2 regions of the Pelotomaculum isophthalicicum JI genome follow, and region 1 is predicted to be linked to the other one. Evidence: riboswitches for the same ligand, from Rfam matches in the RefSeq annotation. Region 1 holds a riboswitch; the other holds the start of a gene.

Region 1 (12,206 bases):
CTGAATTAATGGAAAAAAGCGAGCTAGTTATAGAAACAAATAATAAGGGTAACCTGATAGTTTATAACCGGATTTCCGAACAGGATGCGGTATTTATCACCGCTCCCGAACCTAAACATATTGGCACAGATCTACCATCAGAAATTATAGCACAAAATTTGAAATTGAGATCGGAACAGATTTGCAATCAGTATCCGATAGATATAATAGATGCCGGATTAAGAACATTAATCGTGCCTCTTACTGCACTTAAAGATGAAGTTAATGTTTATCCGCATGAACAACAACTTAAAAATTTTTGTTTAGACCATGACATTGATATTATTCTGATATTTACCAAAGAGGTACAAAGCACACAAAATATAGCTCACACCAGGGTTTTTGCTCCCCGATTCGGATATTTGGAGGACCCCGCCACTGGATCAGGCAACAGCGCATTTGGCTATTATATGATTAAAAACAAGCTCTGGGATGGCACTGGTACATCAATTGAGCAAGGGAACACAGGAATGGAGTTTAATATTGTGAAATTAATCACCCTGGATGGCAAAATACTATTTGGTGGCCGTGCAACTGAGCGCATAATCGGCAAATACTTAATATAAGCTAGGAGTTGTGGAACCATTTTCGACGAATATTAATTGAAACAAGACAGAAAGTCTGGTAATCTGACAGAATGATGATTGTATCAGGAATAATTCTCGTAGCAACTTTGATAGTCTTTGGAATAGGGAAAATTCCTATCTTTCGGGTTGATCGGGCTGGGGCCGCTATTATCGGCGGAGCACTAATTATGGCCACCGGGGTACTCACTTTCAACCAAGCCGTTCAATCGGTGGACTTTAGGACCATAATTCTGCTTTTTTCCATGATGATCGTAACTACCAGTCTCAAATCGGCTGGGTTCTTCCGGTTTATAGGTAATTACTTGATAAAGAACTTAAAAACCCGGAAGGGATTTCTTTTTGGGGTAGTTATTACAAGCGGACTATTATCCGCATTTTTTATTAATGACATAGTTTGCCTGATTTTAACCCCCATCGTCATTATAATATGCAAAAAAGAGAAGATTCCTCCTTTACCTTACTTAATGGCAGTGGCGACAGCCTCCAATATCGGAAGCGCCGGAACGTTGCTGGGAAATCCGCAAAACATTCTAATCGGGAGCATATCAAATGTATCTTTTTTCTCCTATATTGTTATTGCATTTCCATTGGCGGTAGTAGGGCTATTAATCAACTATTTAGTAATAAGCTGGTTTTACAGAGACCTTCTTGAAGGGGATTTGACTGGCGGTGAACCCCTAAGAAAGGGTTACCACCGATATCTGTTGGGGAAAAGCCTAGTAGTAACATTGGGTATTCTGGCGGGTTTTATTGTCAGCAAGGAACCAGCTATCATAGCCAGTCTTGGGGCGGCATACCTTCTGGTAACACGGAGACTTAAACCCGATAAAATTTATGCTGGAATTGATTTTAACTTATTAGTTATGTTTATTGGTTTATTTGTTGTGATGGGCGGTGTGGAACAAAGTGGGCTTATGAATCGTATTATGGAAATCTTCAGCTTTAAGAGCTTTAGGGTTTTTTCCATCTTAACGATAGCGCTTTCCAATATATTTAGTAATGTTCCAGCTGTAATGTTACTTAAGTCTTTTATCCCTTCAGATGTAAGTTTCTGGTGGATAGGTCTGGGGGTTTTCAGTACCCTAGCGGGCAACCTTACGGTGACAGGGTCTGTTGCTAACCTTATAGTTATTGAAACTGCTAAGCATGAGGGAATTCAAATAAAATTCCTTGACTATTTCAAAGTGGGTTTTCCATTAACTCTTTTATTGACTCTCATTGCCCTTTCTTACTTTACTGTTATCCAGAATTATCTATAAAAATTACCATCGCGGCAATCGTATCGCTAATGCGCGACCCCCATAACCCCCGTTACGAAGGATGAGATAAACAAAACTCACTGCTTCCTAATATTTTTCTAAAAAATTCCCAGATTCAAACATCCTGTCCAAATCAGCTCTGGAAGCTTTCTTTAAATCCGCAGACACCCCATAACCTATTTCATAATTATAATCTTTTTTACCTGTAAATATTTATGATTTCTCTACTCAAAATCCAAGTTGGAACAGCTACAACATACTAATAATACATTCGCTCCAAGTTTCCCCAGTTTCGCCAAAAGGACTTTAGTCCTATTGAACTATAGGACTAAAGTCTAATATAATCAAAAAATAAAGAATATTGCAACATGGGATTTTAATCCATCACACTAATTAAATATTTGGCAAACTACCTGAAAGGATACTACGCAAAGCCACGAGTTTTAATCATCGTTGTAGCGGAGGCACATATGATCACCAGGATACTTGTAATACGAACTTTAGATGTTTTGAAAGGCTTGGTAAATACCGGTAAGATAAAAACACTAGCGAAAAATGCCTCTGCAATTTTTATTCAAGTCTTCACCTCAAAAGCAAATCCGCAATGGGTTAAGAACATTGAAACCATTTTGCACGAAAATTTGCCGGGGGCGATTATCGTCGGCGCTTCTACCTCGGGAGAGATTGCTAACGGCCAGCTATTCACTAACTCTACGGTCATTTCAATAACGTTTTTTAAAGAAACAACCGTAAAAGCCTTTATATTGGACGCCGCAACCGGCGGAGAAGTTGATTTGGGGAAAACTTTACGCGCCGATATTGAAAACACGTGCGCGAAAATAGCGGGTGTGTTGTTGCTGACGACAACTACAACGATGGACGTGTCAGATTTTTTAACAGGCTTTGCCGATGCTCAAGTCGCCTATCCTGTTTTCGGCGGTGGCGCAGGCGAGTATTCATCACCGGTATCAGAAATGAAAGCCCTGATTTTCTGCAACTCCCGGCACACCTTTAAGGGTGTGGTCGCGGTTGCTTTTCTGGGAGATGGGATTAAGATTGAAACACATAACTATCTTGGCTGGCATCCGTTAGGTAAGGAAATGGTTATCACGGAAGTGAACGGCTATTGGGTGAAAAAAATCGACGGTCAACCTGCCTTCAAAATATATCGGCGATATCTGGATATTCAAAATGATAAGAGCTTCCAGCATAACGCCATAGTGTTTCCATTGATGGTAAAAAGAGATGGCAGGCAGTACGCCAGGCCCGCTATGGCAGTCAACGAGGAAAATGCTATCTTATTCCTTGCTGATTTAAAGAAGGGTGAAACAGTTCTCTTCGGTTACGGCGATCCAAACACAATTATTGAACAGGCTGCTGCAGTGCAAAGCCTGCTGGCAGCCTTCGAGCCTGAATCTATTTTCCTTTATAGCTGTGCCGCCAGGCGAGCTTTCTTGCATAACGATGTGGAGTTAGAGACAAAACCATTTGAAAATATTGCACCGACATCCGGATTCTATACACATGGAGAAATAAACAGCAGCCCGAACAGCATCAATCATCTCAATTACACTATGGTGGCGGTAGGCATGAAAGAGCGCAATTACGGCGGGAAAGCCGCGCAAATCCAAAATGGGCATAGGAAGCCGCTGTTTCAGGAGGACGCGGATCTTTTTGCTTACCAACATTCCCGGTTCATTTCCCGTTTGCTCCACTTCATTAGGGCGGTCACGGATGAACTGGAAATAGCCAATAAAGAAACTAGGCGGCTGGCTGAAACAGATCTCTTGACTCAGGCCTATAACAGGGTGAAGGCCTGCGAATTATTGAACAGTGAAAAGAACCGGTGTGAACGGTACGGTTCAGAGTTTTCAATCATTATTTTGGACATAGACTTTTTTAAGGAAGTGAATGACACATACAGGCACATTGCCGGAGATGCGTTCCTCGTCAACATCGTTAAGATCATCAAGAAGCAAGTGCGCGCTCCGGATATGTTGAGCCGCTGGGGTGGAGAGGAATTCCTCATCGCCATGCCGGAAACCGGGCTCGATGGCGCGCTGGTCGTGGCGGAAAAAATCAGGGCTGCGGTTGAACAAACGGTGTTCCCCGGAGCGGGGCATCAAACATGCAGTCTGGGTGTGACTTCCTTCAAAAAGGGCGAACGCATCGAAGAGTTGATTGAACGGGCAGACGCAGCTCTTTATGAAGCAAAACAGAGCGGCCGGAATCGAGTTATAGCTAAATAAATATTATTATGGCTACCTGCAAATCAGCAAGGTAATATATAACGATGGGACATCAAACATGAAAAAAATATTGTACTATGCATGCAATAAATATATAATAAAAAAAAATAATATCGTAACATCGTGTTGGGCAAACCCGTGTGAAAACCGGGGACGCTAAGCCATGGGTCTAAAGCTGGTATATATGCCATGATTGCCAGGCGACAAGGACATTGACTTTACTGGAGTGGGTATAGTCTTATATGACTGTTCCCACCTCTTTTTTATTGCGTTTCTTTAGGATTGTGTTAAATTATATAAATTTTACCTGGAGGTGAAGATAAAACTTAATATTTCAGATGTATTGATATGTGAAAGGGAGGTTAGATCTTGTCGGAAAGTAGTCAGGTCATTTTTGCTACGGCAATTTTTTTAATTACATACGCGGTAATAGTTACAGAAAAAATTCATCGCACTGTGGTTGCCTTGGTAGGAGCCAGTTTAATGGCTTTAACAAAAATATTAGGTCTGGAACAAATTGTTGAAGCTATTGATTTTAACACCATTGGCTTGCTGGTGGGTATGATGATCATTGTGGGTATCACCAAGCAAACCGGTATTTTTGAATATTTGGCAATTAAGGCAGCCAAAAGTTCAAGAGGGGAACCGATCAAAATTATCGCCGCCCTGTCTTTGATAACAGCTATCTTATCCGCGTTTTTAGACAATGTTACCACTGTGCTATTAATTGTGCCTGTTACCTTTGCCATAGCGAGGCAGCTTGAACTTAACCCATTGCCGTTCTTGATTTCTGAAATCATCGCCTCCAATATTGGGGGCACAGCCACTTTAATTGGCGACCCGCCGAACATCATGATTGGTAGCGCCACTGGTCTCGGCTTTATGGACTTTGTCTTTAACCTGACCCCTGTAATAATTGTTATATATATTTTGACCATTTTCTTTATTCAGATCATATATAGAAGACAACTGGTGGCTAGACCTGAACTCAAAGATAATATTATGGAAATTAATGAAAAGGATGAGATAAAGGATCAAAAGCTTTTAAATAAATGTCTGATTGTACTTTTCCTAACCGTTCTAGGTTTTGTCTTGCACCAATATGTACACCTTGAATCATCAGTTATAGCCCTGTCAGGCGCCAGCTTATTGCTTCTGGTTACAATGAGTGACCCGGAGCATGCCTTATATGCGGTGGAGTGGCCTGTTATCTTTTTCTTTGTTGGCCTATTCGTAGTGGTTGGGGCTTTAGAGAAGGTAGGAGTAATTGAAGCAATGGCTAAATGGTCACTGGATGTAACAGGTGGCATCATGGTGCCCACCGCTATGCTGATTCTTTGGCTGTCCGCCATAGCCTCGGCCTTTGTTGACAACATTCCTTTTGTTGCTACAATGATCCCGCTCATTCAAGACATGGGCCGTTTGGGAGGTATCGCGGACTTAAACCTGCTGTGGTGGTCGCTGTCGTTGGGCGCCTGCCTTGGCGGCAATGGAACAGCCATAGGCGCCTCGGCAAATGTTGTCGTTTTGGGTATAGCCGAAAAAGAAGGGCTGCATATCAGCTTTGTTAATTATATGAAGATCGCTTTTCCGCTAATGCTGACGTCCATAGTGGTATCCACGGGTTACCTTCTTTTATGGTACTTGTTCCATAGCATGAGCATGTTGGCAACTCTTGGTATCGCGGTAGTTCTTGCTATACTTTCAAAACTAATTTTCAAGATGTTAAACAAATAAGTTTTTTAATGCTGGACAAATTTACCTGACAAGTTTTAAGTGAGGTGGTTTGCGCCGTGACACCCCAGGAACTATTTGATGCCTTCATCTGTACTATGCAGGAACTCAAAGAACTAAAGCAACAGGCAATGATAGCTAAGAATTATAAAGAAAAGAGAAAGTTGCTCCGCAAACAGAAGGAACTATGGCATCTGCAGTTCTGGCGTTATAAACTGTTTCAAAGATCCGTTTATTATGACAGTTGATATTTTAGATATAAGCAAAATTGCCTTCCCGCGCCGGCTTCGCCGTTGGGAAGGTTTTATTATTAACTTTTATCTGAATAAATAGTGCCTCCGATAAATTCTCTAAGGATAGAATTTAAAGGAACTTTGGAAAATTCCATCGGCTTAAAAAATGACAACAGGTTCATCAGTCGCTCTTTTGTCGCATAATGGGGAGAATCTTCATTGACTTTCTGCAAGGAAGCTTCCGCGAAGGAACGCAAGACGTTCAGCTCATAAAGCAAACTCGAATTAAACATAACATCGCATTCTTCCTGGTATTTAAAGACACTCTTGGATTCACCCTTGCGCACACTATCCCACTGAGAGAAGGTGATATCGGGAATATATCCTCTAAACCGGTCATCTCTGACCATTCTGCGGATCAGCCTAACCTCCGTGGTGGGGACCCTGTTCATTAAGTCGATATTGAGCTCGAACAGCGCGCTAATGTAGATCTTAAAAAAAAGATTTCTGCTCATGTTAGGCAACAGGCCGGGATTTAATGCGTGAATACCTTCAATCAGGAGAATTTCATCAGGGCCCAGTTGCATGGTTCTTGTTTTGTTGGTGCGGCAGCCTGATACAAAATCAAAAATGGGGGTTTCTACAATTTTCCCCTTGACGAGATCTTTTATATGCTGCTGCATTAGTTTAAGATCAAGAGCTTGCAAGGAATCAAAATCATAATTGCCGTCTTTATCGCGCGGAGTCTGCTCCCGGTTTAAATAGTAATCGTCCAGTGAAAGAGGAATCGGCTTTAATCCATTGACCCGCAACTGAGTGGAAAGCCTGCGCATAAAAGTTGTTTTTCCTGATGAGGAAGGGCCGGATATGAGGATTACACGCACAGCGCGGCGCTGTTGAATAATCATATCGGCAATATCGGAAATTTCCTTTTCCTGCAAGGCTTCCGCTATGCTGAGCAATTCCAGGCTCTGCCCCGAGGCAATATATTCATTCACGTCGGGAACAAGCTCCAAATTAAGATTATCCAGCCACTTGCGAGTTTTATCATATGTCTCGGCCAACTTTTTGGGTAAAGTAAAAGGTTTTACTCCTTCTTTCTTTATTTCAGTAAAGTCAATAATAAAGCCCGAAGAAAAGGGAATTAATCTAAAATTATCAATCTTTGAAGAGCGGTTATTCGCCGGATACAATACTTTGATAATGGCATTACCCACCTTATAGTGATAATACCCTCCTTCCCGGCAAATTAATTGAATCAAACTGTCATAATCAGACCATTCCTGCAGCTTGATGCCAATCTGTTTTACTTCTCTCTCTGAGAGCGACGAGCCGGCAAGTTTGCAGAAAACCCCCTCATGAATGGAATAATCGGTTTTTAAAGTTTCCCCGGGGAACATGTCCTGGGTAACTTTTATCAGCCCTAGTTTCACAGTTTGACGATTCAGACGCAAATGAGTTTCTTTTGCCATCAGGTCCACACCTTTGAAGTATTTAATTTTCTGTCTATTCAGATTATAAAACATGCTTTTCTTTGTTACAAGCACAGTTTCCTTGTGAAATGAATGCCGGCTCATAGTCAATACTTGTTATGGCTTGGTCGTGGCACTTGCGTTACAATATAAATGCGAGCAAACGGACTAAAATGATCACTATATTCCAGATGCTAAATCTTATAACGAAAGGGGCACCGGGGGAAAATGAATAGGCGTTTAAAGTTTTTCCTCCTCATCGGGCTAATAATCTTACTGACATTGCTGATATTCAGACAATCGGCAATAATCTATCACAACCTGCATCAAGTTGAATTACCTCACAATAGAAGCAGGCAAAGCAGCTATTTACAAACTCAAAAGTGGATGACAGTAAGTGAAATAGCTCAAAAATACAATGTGTCCGAAAAGGATGTTTTTGAGGCACTCCAAATCAATCCGGAGCAAGGTGATGAAAAACTAAGCCTCAGAGCGCTAAGGAACAAGTACAATAAATCCCCTTCCGAAATGCAATCAAATTTGCGCCAATTGCTCAAAATAACAGACCCGGCAGGCAATGATCATGAATGACTATATAATTTTATTAATCGAGTTTTTCCGGCAGTACAATCTCTGGTTTTTAGGTAGTTTGCTCATACTCCAAAACAATGGGATTCCCCTTGGGTCCAATCTGATCGTGATGGCTTCCGGAGCCTTAGCTTTTTATGGGGAGTTCAGCTTGCTTGAATTGCTGGGGGCAATTTGGCTGTTTTCCCTATTGGGTGACATTCTGAGCTATTGGCTCTGGCAGAACCTTGGGAAATACATTCTGTCGCGTTTTCCAATGATAAACAATTTTTTAAAACCGGGTTTGCAAAAAGCTGCAGATTATCATCACAGATATGGCAAGACGGCCATTGTCATTTCCCGTTTTCCCCTGTCAGCTTTAGGCACTTTCGTAAATGCTTTTGCCGGGATTACTGATTTTAAATTTTGTATCTTTTTTGTGACAACCGCCATTGGAGAGTTGTTGTGGAGTTGTTTTTATTTGGGTTTGGGCTACTGGTTTAGTGATTCGTGGGAGCAGACCGCTCTGCTGGTAAGTCAAATAGGACAGCTCGGGCTCCTTATTTTTGTTTTAGTTGTAATCACATATATTGCCAGAAAGCTCTATTTAGCCTTAAATACAAAAAACAAATCAACCGGGACAAACAATAATTAGCGTAGTTTGCAACGTAGGCAGCGTAACGTTTGCAACCTCACTGTTATTCAAGAATGAATCAAAAAGGTATATCATGGATCATAATTTGCAATTAACCCACAAATGCACACAAAAAGTTCACAATATATAAACAATACTTACACAAAATGAACACCAAATGATAATTTTTAAGTGGTAATATAAAATTAATCGGTGTACCGATTCATATAAAATGAAAGAAGGGGTTTTATGTTGAAATCAAAAAAATGGCGTGTTGGTGCTATTCTTTTAGCTGCGGTTATCCTGACAGGGGCTTTTAGCAGTGCATCATTTGCCAGTTCCAACAATCCCAAAGCTGTTGTAAGCAACATGAACCAAGGGTTTTTCGTGTACAACACAGACTTTAGCGCCGCGGACAACGACTTTTGCCAGAGTTTTACCAGCCAGAGCTTTACTTCAGGTGATAAACAACACCGATTTTTGTCAAAGTTTGGCTTCTTTAAGAACAAGGGTCAAATACGTAAAGGAAACTTTAACAATTACAAGGTGAAGGTGAACGGACACGGTCTTGATCTAGTTGCTCAAGCGTTGGGAATGACAACTGATCAGCTTAAATCCGACCTGCAGGCCAACAAAAAATTTTCTGATATCGTTGCCGCCCAAGGTATGACGATGGATCAGTTTAAGGAAAATATTAAGGAGTTAATAGCAGGACAGACTCCCACCACTCCCGGCCAAACGGCGCTCAGCATCACGACCGCGGCACTGGCAAACGGCCAAGTGAATAGCGCGTATAATACCGGCATCAGTGCCACTGGCGGTACATCACCTTATAGTTTCAGCTTAACAAGCGGGAGCCTTCCCGCAGGGTTAAGTCTGGCCAGCAACGGAACGATCAGCGGCACTCCAACTACCGCGGGCACCTGGAACTTTACCATAACGGTAACAGACAACGCATCGGTCAGCGTGAGCCAAGCATATAGCCTTACCATCGACCAAACGGCGCTCAACATCACGACCACGGCACTGGCAAACGGCCTGGTGAATAGCGAATATAACGCCGGTATCGGTGTCACCGGCGGTACATCACCGTACAGCTTCAGCTTAACCAGCGGAGGCCTTCCCACGGGGTTAAGTCTGGCTAGCAACGGAACGATCAGCGGCACCCCAACTACCGCGGGCACCTGGAACTTTACGATAACAGTAACAGACAACGCGTCGGTTAGCGTGAGCCAAGCATTTAGCCTTACCATTCAGGCCTAAACCCGGCTCATCGGCAGCAACCGACCAACGGAAAAATATAGCCATAATTTAAACCCCACCTCTTCTATATAAGATAGAGTATTGATGGTGGGGATTTTTATTTTGAACCAATCGGCGTTTATGGGGGCAAAATGCTTGATATTGTTAACTGAAGTTGAAGTTTGCAGTAATGATACTGAAAAAAGCCTTCTTGATAAAAATGTTAAGGATTTACATTAATCTGTATAGGGATATAATTATACTCAAACGGAGTCGGTGTTTATATTAATTTCATGATTAATTGGAGGGATAATATGTTCAGTGAAAACAGTAAACCCGTGGGACTAAAAAAAGTTAACAGCACTGTTATATTGACTATTGATAATCCACCAGTAAACGCCCTAAGCATTGAAACCCTTAATGCTATAGATCAAGCTCTAGACCATATTTTGGCGGAAAGAGAGATTAAGTCCGTAATCATAACCGGGGCAGGTGGCGCTTTTATTGCCGGATTAGATATCAAGATACTTCTTTCATTAGATGAGGTTTCCGCGCGAAATTTTATGCACCGTGGTCAGAGTATAATGCAAAAAATCGCGGATTTACCCATTCCAACCATAGCTGCTATTAACGGTCCGGCGCTTGGCGGGGGAAGCGAGCTGGCATTGGCTTGTGACATTCGCTTAGCCGATATCAACGCTCGCCTCGGATTTCCAGAAATAAACCTTGGTGTTATGCCAGGTTTTGGAGGAACTCAGCGGATATCCCGAATGGTTCCCTTGTGTAATGCGTACGGAATGCTATATACCGGAGAATTAATTACTGCCGGGGAAGCCTGCCGGATAGGGATGATCAATCGGGTGGTCCCCCAAGGGCAGGTTCTGAATGAAGCAATCAAACTAACTGAAAAAATAGCGTCTAAAAGGCAGTTAGGAATACAGGCGATAAAACAGGCTGTTAAACTTGGCAAACAGCTTTCTTTACGTGATGGTTTAGCTGTCGAAGCGGAATTATTGGGTAAATTATGTAAGGGTGAAGATGTCAAGGAAGGTGTTAAAGCTTTTTTTGAAAAACGCTCACCTGTTTTTCATGATTAATAATTGAATGTGGCAGCACTGGGGGGGGAACGATGCCCATGTGACTTTATTTCCGCTTCTCCCCCTTTGTTATATAACCAGGCGCCTTAAACGGCCTCTGCAACTTTCTCAAGATTACTCGCAGATGAAGCCAATTCTTCTTTATCCGATATACCAATTGTGTTGTGCACTGTTACTGAAACCCTATACCTTAAACACCTTTCTCTTAAACAGTTCTTGTATTATTATTCCCGCTATGAAGCCGGCGCCCATATTCCAAATGGCAAATCCGGCTGTTGCCAACAACGTATAATAATCACTCTTTTCCCTGCCCACATCACGGGCTGAAGCAGCCAGCTCCAAGCCGGCGAAAAATAAAATTACACCCAGTACGCTCAAAGGAAAAATTTTAAATATTAACAATACCGAACTGCTGAAACATAGTCCTGTTATCAATAAAAAAACACCCACGATTATCAAAGCCCCGCCGGTCCGGGCGCCGAAACGAACGTGTCCGGCCATGCCCCCGGCCCCGTGGCACATGGGGATACCCCCAAATAACGGGGAAATGAGGTTTAGAATCCCCTGGGAAACAGCAATTTTCTTTTCGGTGACAGGCCGTTCAGGAAACAACCTGTTATTTTCAGCTGTTATGGCAATAACAGCGTTACCGAGGGTTAACGGCGCCTGGGGAATGCCCAAAATGAGCGTGCCCTTTACGAAGTCAGTCCATGTGATTTGTCCTAATACAAAGTGGGGCAGTTGGAAATCAAAATGGATACCGGACAATTCCTTAAAAAGCTCAGGATTCCTTACCAGAGCGGCAATTAATCCAAAGATGATTAAGACAAACATGGCGGGGATTCGCCTGCCGGCAAGCAGCATAAAAGTAATTGCCAGAGCGATAACAGCCACGATAAAATCGGACTTCATCATTTTGATACCTTCCATGATAAAGGACAGGCCCAAGCCTAAAACGATACCCCTGACAACCGGTTTGGTAACCATTCGGGAGATAATATCAAGAGTCCCCGTCAGTCCCATGGCCAGCCAGAATATACCGGTAAAAATTCCGGCCCCCCAGACCATACCCGGTGTGATGGCGGCCGCCTGG
Region 2 (12,206 bases), on a different contig from region 1:
GATCCTCTAACCACAATTTCATTGGATGGCTGACTAATAATATTTTGTTGGCAGATTTTCCTGTCAGTTTCCAAGCCGTTCTCTCTGGTAATGAGATAGGTGGCTATTCTTTGTCCGGGCACACCGCTTTTGACAACTTTCTTTTCACCTGACAACAAACTGTCGTCCATCTCTTCTTCTACCTGATATGGTATTTCTTCCTCGACAGTTTCCTGCCGGGTCGCCACAACTGTGAGCAGCGGCACCTCCTTGCTGAGTTTCAACACTTGTCCGATACTCAGTTCAGAGATATCCACACCCGGGTTGGTCGCCTGCAGCTGTTCGGGGAAAATATCGAACTTCGCGGAAATGTCCCACGCAGTATCCCCGTCTTTTACCATATACTGCTGAATTTGACTTGTCCCTAACAAGACCACGTCTTTAGCGGCCTCAAATTCAAGCAGATCACTCGTGCAGACAGGTTTTTCCACCAGTTCGACTTTTTCCTTAAAACCTACTTGTTCATCTTGTCCAGCGGGATAAACCGACTTAAGCCAATCAAGAAGCTTTCGCGCATCGTCTATTTGTTTCAGGCATAATTTAGTTTCTCCATTAATCACAATAGCAGTGCCTTTGAGATTAAATGACAATGTCTTGTTTAAAATGTCCTTTAAAGCTTCGCGGTCTAATATTTCTCCTTCCTTTACCCGTATTCCGTTATAAGTAACTTTTTCACCAATCATTAATGATGCGCCGGCCTGGTCGGATTTTAGCTTGACCAGCTCGTTAAGCGCTTCCTTCGCGTCACTTTTGTCAGCAACAACAGCTACCACCTTTCCGTCAACAGCCACCGCGCAGGCGTTCTCTCCCAAAAGCGCGTAAGCCGCAAAAGCGAGAATAAAATACAACGCAACGCCCATCCCTATGCGGCAGGCAACTGACTGATTGGAAAGCCACCGTTTAAAACCGTTAATAGACTCCCCCAACTCTGGAAGGCGCCGCAGTCCTCCAATAAATCGCGGCAAATCATTCAACTCCTTTCAGCATAAATTTATTTGTAATTGAAAAATATCCAGTTGTTAATGCAGAACAATATACCCTAAAATAGGAAAAAGCAGAGATATTATAACATATACTATTAAGTCCGTAAACTAACAAATAAAATAGAAAACCGCTCAATTACAGCTATAGGATGAGAATTCTGAAAATATTCCACATTATTGGCAATCGATTGCGCTATCATGACTCTACGGATATTTCCGACTCCCTTGTTTTTAAATAGATCGCACACTCCAAGCGTTTTCGCGCCAATACACAACCCTGTTTGTGCGGTCTAAAAATAGATCCGTTCAGTGCCTCAGCGTTAGCGTGACAGCCGCCGCTGCAGTAAAATTTGGCCCAACAACCGGCACAGCCTTCTTTACTATAGAGATGAGCGTTCCGAAATAATTCCATTATTTCCGTCTTGATTATCCCTTGAAAGACGTTGCCGATCAGGTATTCCGGCCGGCCGGCAAACTGGTGGCAGGGATAAAGCTCTCCGCCCGGCGTAACGGCCAAATACTCGTGTCCCGCGCCACAGCCCGACAGACGTTTAGGAAGGCAGGGGCCGCCGTCGAGGTCTATATTAAAGTGAAAAAAGTCAACCGGTCTGCCGGCCTGTTTCAGGTCAAGCAATTCCCGCGTCAGCCGCTCATATTCGGAAAGAATAAAAGGGATATCCTCATCACGGATGGCATAATCCGCTTCCGGCGGCGCCACAACAGGCTCAACTGAAATCCGGTTAAAACCCAAGCCGGCAAGATGCAGCACATCCGCGCAAAAATCAAGATTGTGCCGGGTGTACGTGCCCCGGATATAGTAATTCAACCCGTCCCGCGAATTCACAAAATTTTTTATGTGGGACAGAACAACGTCATAAGAGCCGCCGCCCCCCCGCGCCTGGCGCATGGCATCGTGGATTTCCCGCCTCCCGTCCAGGCTCAAAACAACGCTAATTTGATTTTCGTTAAGGAATCGGGTGACATCGTCGTTTAGTAGAACGGCGTTGGTTGTCAAGGTAAATTTAAACTCCTTGCCCCTCTCCCCGCCCCGCTTGTGGCCATAATGAACAAGCTCAGTCAAAACCCCAAAATTCAGGAGCGGTTCTCCACCAAAAAAATCAATTTCCAGGTGTTTCCTCCCGGCTGACTTTTCAATTAAAAAGTCGATTGCAGCCCGGCCCACCCGTTCCGGCATAAGTTCATCAGCACCGCCAAAATTACCCTGCCCGGCAAAACAATAACGGCAACGCAGGTTGCAAGCGTGAGCCAGGTGCAGGCACAGCGACTTGATTACACCGCCGGGCGGCGGCTCGTATCCCTGGGCAAAAGGGTCCGGACTATATAATAAGTTGTCTTGTTCCAGTTGGCGGATTTCCTCAATTGCTTCGGCAACCTCTTCGCTAGGATAAAAACGCCGGTTTTTCTCTAAAAGTTCCGCACCGGACATCCGCCGGTAATCGTCAAGCAATTCCCAGACCAAGTCGTCAACAACGTGCACCGCTCCACTGTTCACGTCAACAACAATTTTTGCATCGTCAAATATAAATTTATGCAGCAAGAATTAACCCCCAATCCTACCTTTGGGCGTACAACGCGGCTCATGTTCGGCCCCTATAATTGGGGACATTCCTCTGACCCTAAATATAGGCCCGTTAGGGAGGTGTGTCCCCTTTCCTTATTAGAAAAAGAACCTTATCCCTAGAGGGACAAGGTTCCTTTATTTTGAATTTTCTTTTGCGCAAACCTGATTGCCGACTGTGCAAGAAGTCTTGCAGGCTGACTGGCAGGAGGTCTGGCACTCACCACAGCCGCGATCCTTGATAGTTGCCGGAAGCCGGGTGCTGTTTAAAGTTTTAACGTGTTTATTCAAGGTTCCCACCCCCACTTTCTAGAACATTATAAATGATTCAGAAAGAAGGCGCAATAAAAATGAAATAAATTTTAACAAGCAGCAGTTGAAATAAATCGCACAAGACATCGAAATTAATCGCAAAACGTTTCAGAATAATATGGATAATTTCTATTGATCTATTTGCCGCACCCTGTTATAATTAAATAAAGTTTCATAATATTCTAGGAATTTAATTAATTTAAGAATACATTTGAAAACCCTCATTCCTCTCCTTTTCTATGGTACCCGGCGCAACCGGGTATTTTTCTTTCCCCGTTTTTATTAATATTTAAAGGATTACATGGGGTTTTTACCGAATAATTTTTTTGGGAGTTGGTACAATGATTAACCGTCAAAAAACTATAACCGGTGACCTCGCTTATTTTCTTCCGGTAACAAGTACTTAAAACCAAGAAATTAAGGAAGGAGGTGAAAACCGAAAAATGTTGTCACAACAAATACAATCAACACTGCTTTGCCTGCTTGCCGCTTCAATCATAATCTTACTTACCATCCTGATATTCGTTATGATCACCAAATACAATGACTGGGAAGAAATCCGCAAAGGCAACATTGCCGCCGCTATGGCCCTGGGAGGCAAAATCTTTGGTGTGGGGAATATCATGCGTTTTGCCATATTGTCTAATAACAACGCCGGAGAAACTATCCTCTGGGGGGTGATTGGCCTTGTTCTGTTAATCCTGGTATACCTGCTCTTTGAGTTGCTGACACCACGCCTGAATGTCAACCAGGAAATTGGTTCAGGCAACGCGGCAGTCGGCCTGTTGTCGTTGGTGTTTTCCATTACGTTCAGCTTTGTCATAGGAGCAAGTATTTCATAGCCAGGTCATTGTTCTTAATCCTGACCCTTACCGACTCCGGCAGACTGGCCTTACCACGAGCCCCCTGAAAGCTGGCACAGTCTGCCGCACAGCCGGCTTGAAACAAACCAAACCTAATCGCTGCCGGAATCCCCGCTGTCCCCACCGGAGTCGCTCCATCCGTCGCTGCCGGCATCTTCACTGTACTGGTCAAAATCATCATCATCCCATGATGAGTGACTATGATGCCAGCCCCTCCCGTGGTGTCCAATATACGAATTATGACGCCAACGGCGAAACCGGTTTCTGATAAATAAAAAAACCATTAATACAATCCCCAAAATTAGCAGCAAAACAATCAAGACGAACACAAATCCCAGCTTCAACAGTAACACTAACCCCAACTCCTTCACACAATTTACTGATCATAGAATATCATTTCCTGAAACAACCTTTGTCAGCACTGCCGTGATATCAGGCGGACCGCTTAGAATTAAAAGGTCTCCCGGCAGCAGAATCTCAGATGGCCGGGGATTGATGATATGCCGCTCCCCCCTTTTTATGGCCAGCAGGGTGGCATCGTGATTTTCCCGCAGGCGTGATTCTCTCAACTCCTTTCCCGCAAGCGGCGATGTTTCGTTTAATACCAATTCACCCAATTCGAGGCCGACTTCGTCAACCAGCGATTGCATAAAAGTAACGCTAGCCGGTTTCAACAAAGTCATAGCCATCCAATTACCTGCCATAATTGAAGGACATATAACAGTTTCCGCTCCGACTTTTTTCATTCTGGCGATGGACTCTATCCGGTCGGCGCGTGCTACCACCCTGGCGGCAGGATTCAAGTCTTTGCAGGTAATCACAATCATTAAATTAGCGGCGTCATCGGCAAGAGTGGTGATAACCCCGCCGGCCCGCTCCAACCCGGCCGCTAAAAGCACCCGCTCCTCTGTAGCGTTGTCACTAATAAATAAAATATTTTCAGTATGGCCAAGCTTTGTCAACTCCTGCAACCTGTCTTGATCTTTCTCAATTACTACAAAGTCCTGTTTATCTTCCAGGAGTTCACTTATTACCGCCAAACCCACCCGGCCCGCGCCGCATACGATAATATGGTTTTTTAATCCGTTTATTTTCTTAGTCATTTTTCTCTTCCCCCAGACATCTTTAATATGTCCTTCCACTATACCGCCGAAAATTGTGCTGTAAAGATAAGTAAAAAGACCTATCCCGCCGATCACCAGCACCATAACGATCAAACGGCCGCCTACGGTTTTAGGCACAATATCACCGAACCCAACTGTTGATATGCTGATAATGGAAAGCCAAAAGGCGTCAATAAAGGACATGTCTTCAATCTTCATCAGGCTGAGAATCACAACACCCAAAACCGTTACCAGCACAACAAAAGCATAGATAATTGATCGTAACGATATCAAAAAAAAACTCCTCTCAGGCACTCGAATATTAATAAATTCTACACCATCATGCGGATTCCTTGCTTGTTTCCTGCATATAGGGACAAAAGACCTAGACATGGGACGAAGGTCCCGCCTTAGGACCTTCGTCCCATTTACAATCGTTAGGGCTCATTTTATAATACATTCAATAATGAAGAAAAAGCCAAACCTGTTGAAAGACTGAGACGTAAAGTTCCTGGTCTAAGGCTATAGCAATGATGACCGAACTACCGTGAATATTACTTAAATACGTAACCACCTTATTTCACGGCAAGGTGGTTTTTTTATCTCCGACAATACAGACAGGCATCGAGGAAAGACCCTATTATAAGCCACAGATATCTTTACGGATAAAACTGCATAGGTGGGATATAGATCATGAAACAAAATGCCCATTATCTTCTTATCGTTGATGACAATAAAGGGATCTGTGCTCTATTACACGAGTTATTCAGTGAAGAGGGTTATGTGGTTGAAACCGCTTCCAGCGGTGAGGAGGGGCTTCGGAAAGTCCGCGCGGGAAGGCCGGCATTAATCCTACTGGATATTAAAATGCCGGGCATGAACGGCATCGAGACCCTGGAAGAAATCGGGAAGCTGGCGCCGGAGGTGCCGGTAGTACTGATGACGGCATATACGGAACTGGACACAGTATTAAAGGAAAAAAAGAAAAACCCTAAACAATACTACATTGCAAAACCTTTTGAACTAGAAGATATCAGCCATCTAGTCAGGGGGATCTTGTTAAAAAAAGAAGAAAAAAAGAATGCGCTTTAACTTACTTAATTAGGTTCGGCTCTATCCTAAATTGCGTTATGTTCAGCATAAATATGTTTGCCTGTGGTTAGTATTGCCAAATAACAACTCGTGAACTCCACACCAACTGAATGACTGCCGTTATCTCACCATCAATACCCGACACGCCATAAATAAATTTCTGTCAAAGTGAAAATTACCCCAAACCATAAAATAGTGCCGTATAAAAAATCGTTCTTTAAGATATGCCTGCGCATATTATTCTTTAACTTTTTGTGACAGCAAACGTCGAAGATGCTATTGCCCCGGACTATGCTTTCAGGAGTGCATTGGCTGCATGTATAAACGGACACCTGGTTGACCTCCTCGAATGTGTGTTCTGGTGCCATTATAGCAAACAAGTGTTTGTATAGTCAAGACATATTTTGCAAATTTCGTCGTACTCACTCGCTCTTTAAATTAATTCTCAAAAGGCCGCTTATTTATACTGCCTGTTGTTTACCCGCGCTCAATACATTTACCATATTGATTACTTCATCCAAATCAAAAGGTTTACTGAGCAGCGCCCGATAACTTTCACGCGGCGGCGCATTATCCAAGTCCGGCATACATCCCGACAAGATGACTACCGGTATATGCCTGAGATTGGGGTCGGCATTAATTTTTTCTATTACAGTCCGCCCGCTTAAAATAGGCATGTTCAGATCGACAAAGATAATTTCAGGCGCAGGTTTTTGTTTTAACCGTTCAAGTCCCAACAAACCATTCGGCAATGTAATCACTTCATTACCTTCTTCAGTTAGCGCAATCTCAAGAACCAGGGCAATGTTGGGTTCATCTTCCATTACCATAACCAGTGCCATATCAATCCCTCCAGAAATTATCAAGTACAGTATTGTAATATTACCACACGTTTCCTTCGAAAATTGTCGGATCTTGTTACCTTTGTTATTTTTTATTATTTTTTATAAACATTTAGTTTTGCGGCAGGATATAGAGAAACTATGAACTGCGCGGCGGTTTATATATGCCTTGGCGCAGGCAGGCATTGAGATACCTTATCCGAGAAGGGTTCTTTACACACACAAAGAGACCCATTGATAATGATGAAAAGCGACGGCGTAAAGCCGGCGCTTTTCGTTTATACAATTTTAGATACCTGCATATATAACTGTTTTATTCGTAATAATAATTCTGAGCAAGACCATTAAACATTGGAAAGAAGTGACAATAATAAATAATTCAAAAGTGCCCAATAGATTGAGCAAAGAAAAAAGTCCTTATCTATTGCAACACGCTCACAACCCAGTTGACTGGTATCCTTGGAGCAACGAAGCATTTGAAAAGGCAAAGCGGGAAGATAAGCCTGTGTTTCTTTCTATCGGCTATAGCACTTGTCACTGGTGCCATGTGATGGAACGGGAATGCTTCGAGGACGGGGAAGTGGCTCAGGTCCTCAATAGTGGTTACGTCGCAATCAAGGTGGACCGGGAAGAGCGGCCGGACATTGATCACACTTACATGTCGGTATGCCAGGCTATGACCGGCCAAGGCGGCTGGCCCTTAACGGCGCTCATGACGCCCGAGAAAAAACCGTTTTTCGCAGGCACATATTTCCCCAAAAAGGCCCGGCAGGGCATGCCGGGTTTGATGGACATTCTTACCCGGGTTAGGGATAAATGGAAACAGGAACGAGATAAATTTGTATCTGCCGGGGATCAGGTAGCCAGAGCCATCCAGTACCAGACCGGCATGCCGTCCGGGGACAACCCTGGAAAAGAAAATCTTGAAGACATGCTTAAAAAGGCTTTCGTTCAATATAAAAGCCAGTTCGATAAACAGTACGGGGGGTTCGGAACAGCGCCCAGGTTTCCCACACCGCACGCGTTATCGTTTTTATTGCGTTACTGGAAAAGAAACGGGGAAAAAGAAGCCCTGGCCATGGCTGAAAAAACTCTGGAGTCCATGTTCCGGGGAGGGATCTATGATCATATCGGATATGGCTTCTCACGCTACTCCACCGACAAAAAGTGGCTGGTCCCTCATTTCGAGAAGATGCTTTATGACAACGCCTTGTTAGCCATGGCTTATACGGAAGCATACCAGGCCACTGGCCGCGAACTTTATGCCCGGGTTGCCAAAGAGATATTTACCTATGTCCTAAGAGACATGCACTCTCCGGAGGGAGGGTTTTTCTCAGCGGAGGATGCCGATTCCGAGGGTGAAGAAGGTAAATTTTATGTCTGGTCCCCAAGCGAAATCAAGGAAGTCCTTGGAGAAAAGGATGGTGAAATATTCTGCCGGCTATATGACATTACTTCCCATGGCAATTTCGAAGGGCGCAGCATACCGAACCTGATTGCTCAGACGCCGGAAAACGCAGCCGGAGAATTCAACATGCAAGCCAGGGAATTTACTGATTTAACCGACAGGTTGCGGCAAAAAATTTTTGCAGCCCGGGAGAAGCGGGTGCATCCCTATAAAGACGATAAAATACTGACAGCCTGGAACGGGTTGATGATCGCCGCCCTGGCCAAGGGAGCAGCCGTCTTTGGTGAGTCTGTTTACAGCCAAGCCGCCGAACGGGCAGTAAACTTTATTTACAGGAAGCTAAAACGGGAAGACGGCAGGCTGCTGGCCCGCTACCGCGACGGCGAACCAGCCATTCCCGCCTTTCTTGACGATTACGCATTTCTTGCCTGGGGACTGCTGGAGCTGTATGGGGCCACCTTTGAAGCTGATTATTTAGGCAAATCACTTGCATTGACAAAGCAAATGATCAATTTATTCCAGGACAAGCAAAACGAGGGTTTTTATTTTAACGGCGCGGACGCCGAGGAACTCATTACCCGTCCCAAAGAAATATACGACGGCGCCTTGCCGTCAGGCAATTCCGTCGCGTTGGTCAACCTACTGCGCCTGGCCTTGCTGACAGGCGACAATAATCTGACAGAGTTAGCCGAAAAGCAAATAAATGCTTTCGCAAATATAGTTAAAGAACACCCCCGGGGCTATGCGCATTTTTTAATCGGGGCGCACTTCTTCCTCGGCCCCGCGCGGGGGGTAGTGATTGCCGGGGAAGCCGGGGATCCCGGGGTGAAGAGAATGCTGCAGGCGGTACGGCGGCAATTCCTCCCCGACACGGTAATAATTTTTCACCCGGCGGGAGATGCTGATCAAGGGATAGAAACACTGGCGCCTTATACAAAAGAACAACGATCAATTGACGGCATGGCCACCGCTTATGTCTGTCAAAACTATACTTGCCAGTCTCCTGTCACGGATTTTGACAAACTGTCCGGTATGCTCATATAAGGAAAGGGGACACACCTCCCTTTAAAGCCTATCTTTGGGGGTCGGAGGAATGTCCCCAACTTAAGAAAGGAGATAATAACGGGATGTATCAATGGCGGGCCAAATCTATCGAAAAGTTGATGGCTGAAAAAGAAACCAGCCGTCACCGTCTGCCGCGCACTTTGAGCGCTCTTGATCTGGCGGCTTTGGGCATAGGCGCGATCATCGGCACGGGCATTTTTGTGCTAACCGGGGTTGTCTCCGCCAATTACGCCGGCCCAGGCATTGTTCTGTCGTTTGTGCTGGCGGGTATCGCGAGCGGACTTGCCGCGCTGATATACGCGGAGATGGCTTCGATGATTCCGGTGGCCGGCAGCGCTTACACCTTTTCCTATGTGTCGCTGGGTGAAATACTGGCCTGGCTGGTAGGCTGGAATCTCATTCTGGAGTACATTGTTTCCGCAGGCGCCGTGTCAATCGGGTGGAGTTCCTATTTTGTCGATTTGCTGTCTTCCGCCGGGATAGCCCTGCCAACCGCCATTACCAGTTCCCCTTTTAGCGGTGGTATGATCAACTTGCCGGCGGCGCTAATTGTGCTCGTGCTTACAGGACTGATTATTACAGGCGCTCAGCACAGCGCGACAGCGAACAAATTTGTGGTGACAGCCAAACTCGCCGCCATTTTGCTGTTTATCGGCCTGGGTTTCAGACATATCGATCCGGCCAACTGGAAACCTTTTTTACCGTTCGGCACTGCCGGCATCGTGCATGGAGCCGCCATCGTGTTCTTCGCCTATATTGGCTTTGACGCGGTGTCAACGGCGGCGGAAGAAGTTAAGAATCCCCGGCGGGACTTGACCATAGGCATTGTGGCGTCCCTGGTCATAGCCACAGTTCTTTATATCCTTGTTTCTCTGATCCTGACCGGCATGGTTCATTATTCAGCTCTAAACACCGCTTCTCCTGTATCAGCCGCCTTGCTGCGGGTAGGACTGCCGTGGGCGGCCGCTGTTATCTCCGTGGGAGCTTTAGCGGGACTAACCAGTGTTTTGCTTGTCGTCCTTTACGGTCAAAGCCGTATTTTTTTCGCTATGGCCAGGGACGGGCTGCTGCCGCCAATTTTTGACTGGGTTCACCCTCGACTGCACACCCCCCTGTGGGACAGTCTGATTATCGGGCTGGTTGTAGCCGCCATCGGCGCCCTCCTGCCCATTTCCATAGTAGCGGAACTAGCCAATATCGGCACTCTGAGCGCCTTCATCGCCGTATCGGCAGGGCTCCTGGTCCTGCGGGCCAAGCGGCCGGACTTGCCCAGACCTTTCCGGGTCCCATGGGTGCCTGCGCTGCCTGTTATTAGTATCGCCATGTCCACCTACCTGGCATTTAATCTTCCCAACCTTACCAGAATTCGTTTCATTATATGGATTTTCGCCGGATTGTTAGTTTATTTCGCTTACGGATACAAACACAGCAATTTATCCGTAAATGACAACCCGCCTACATCCCTAAAGTTTAAAATACCTAAACCTGCTTTAAAGAAAATCTCCCACCCCACAAGAAAGCGCGATTCATAACTTCTGCACAATGGTATTGCCATCATCAGTTTCGGGAATGGATTTAGGCGCTCTGATATAATTTATTCCCGTCCCGATCAGGATAACTGCGAAAATTATCCGCAAAGCAATTTCCGGCAAACTATGAGCCAAAGAACCGCCAAGAAACGAGCCGATAAGAATGCCCGGGATTAACCCCGGCAATGTCTTCACGCTAACGTTCCCAAACCGCCAGTGGGTGTACGCGCCAACCAAACCGATAGGAATCATAGCCAGAAGAGAACTGCCTTGCGCGGTATATTGGGTAAAGCCGGTGAGCAGCACCATTGCGGGCACCATTATCGAACCCCCTCCGATCCCCAGCATTCCAGAGAGAAAACCGGTAATGCCCCCTGTAAACAAAAGGATAAATACTTTTGTCCATTCTGCTGGAGATCCGGCAATATGAGATGGATAAGACTTCAGCAGCAAAAGCATAGTTACCGCAAACAATAACCAGCCGAACGCTCTTTTAAGTTTCCATTCAGGAAGAGCATTGGCGTAACTAGCCCCTAACCTGGCAGTAAAAACGGCGACAGACACTAAAAGCATAGCAGCCGTCAGATCAACCGAACCTCTTGACATATAAGTAAGAGTTCCCGATACTCCAGTGAAGACAAAAGCAACAAGACATGTACCCTGGGCTTTGCGTTGTTCCATTTTCAAGATACGAACCATCAAGGGAATCATGATCTCGCCACCGCCAAGGCCGACGAGACCTCCAAAAATTCCTGTCGCCAAGCCAATTAGAAAATTCAATATAGCATACCTCCGGATAACTAAACCATCTTTTGATTTAAACAACTATATTACCGTATATTAAAGCTATAACCACCGGGGGTTACGACCGGTGGTTATTAAACGCAGTCTAGTTATCAATAAGGGTTTTTATACTTAGATACAACCGCCACAGCATCCCACGCCAAAAACGAGAAGGATCAAAATCAAAAAGATAATGAACGCTGGGCTGCCAAAACCTGTTCCACAGGCTTGTTCAGCTTTAACCTCGGCCATTAAGGGTACCTCCTTATTATTAAAATTTTAGTTTACTTTACTATATGAAAAGGACAGTAAATGTGTGATCACATAAACCCAGCTTCAGCCCCAATGTACAAAATATCCCACAATTGTGGGATATTCTAAAAAATTTTAAGAAGATGGATCATCTAATGCTAACGATTTGATCGATCAGCGGCTTTAGTTGACAGCTCGTACACTATCCATTCCTTGTATGTAAGAGAAAACATATTTCTATCCAAGAAGGAAATTTTAATTATTGTTCGAATCTATAAATAAAATTTTACCTTTAGGTGTGCAGTGAATGAAAACAACTTTTGTTTTGACATTATTGTTAGCATTTACTGGGTTAT

The links. A riboswitch is a leader RNA that binds a small molecule or an ion and turns the genes downstream of it on or off. The one in region 1 is predicted to bind cyclic di-GMP.
Region 2: it holds a riboswitch for cyclic di-GMP, as region 1 does, so the genes downstream of both, L7E55_RS01425 (response regulator) here and L7E55_RS14445 (ArsB/NhaD family transporter) in region 1, are expected to answer to the same signal.

What each region holds. Positions count from the first base shown of each region.
Region 1 covers NZ_JAKOAV010000033.1:25,039-37,244, reverse strand. The annotation lists gene L7E55_RS14460 (PhzF family phenazine biosynthesis protein) at 1-605, shown strand, start outside; gene L7E55_RS14455 (ArsB/NhaD family transporter) at 677-1,885, shown strand; gene L7E55_RS14450 (sensor domain-containing diguanylate cyclase) at 2,356-4,134, shown strand; cyclic di-GMP riboswitch class I at 4,254-4,343, shown strand; gene L7E55_RS14445 (ArsB/NhaD family transporter) at 4,504-5,871, shown strand; gene L7E55_RS14440 (hypothetical protein) at 5,928-6,116, shown strand; gene L7E55_RS14435 (uridine kinase family protein) at 6,179-7,573, opposite strand; gene L7E55_RS14430 (hypothetical protein) at 7,802-8,164, shown strand; gene L7E55_RS14425 (DedA family protein) at 8,157-8,795, shown strand; gene L7E55_RS14420 (putative Ig domain-containing protein) at 9,024-10,037, shown strand; gene L7E55_RS14415 (enoyl-CoA hydratase/isomerase family protein) at 10,331-11,113, shown strand; gene L7E55_RS14410 (putative sulfate/molybdate transporter) at 11,297-12,206, opposite strand, start outside.
Region 2 covers NZ_JAKOAV010000002.1:25,095-37,300, forward strand. The annotation lists gene L7E55_RS01395 (LysM peptidoglycan-binding domain-containing M23 family metallopeptidase) at 1-1,004, opposite strand, end outside; gene scfB (thioether cross-link-forming SCIFF peptide maturase) at 1,219-2,580, opposite strand; gene scfA (six-cysteine ranthipeptide SCIFF) at 2,740-2,892, opposite strand; gene L7E55_RS01410 (DUF350 domain-containing protein) at 3,357-3,755, shown strand; gene L7E55_RS01415 (hypothetical protein) at 3,869-4,129, opposite strand; gene L7E55_RS01420 (potassium channel family protein) at 4,160-5,173, opposite strand; cyclic di-GMP riboswitch class I at 5,347-5,429, shown strand; gene L7E55_RS01425 (response regulator) at 5,573-5,971, shown strand; gene L7E55_RS01430 (response regulator) at 6,433-6,813, opposite strand; gene L7E55_RS01435 (thioredoxin domain-containing protein) at 7,211-9,265, shown strand; gene L7E55_RS01440 (amino acid permease) at 9,349-10,818, shown strand; gene L7E55_RS01445 (sulfite exporter TauE/SafE family protein) at 10,813-11,595, opposite strand; gene L7E55_RS01450 (hypothetical protein) at 12,158-12,206, shown strand, end outside.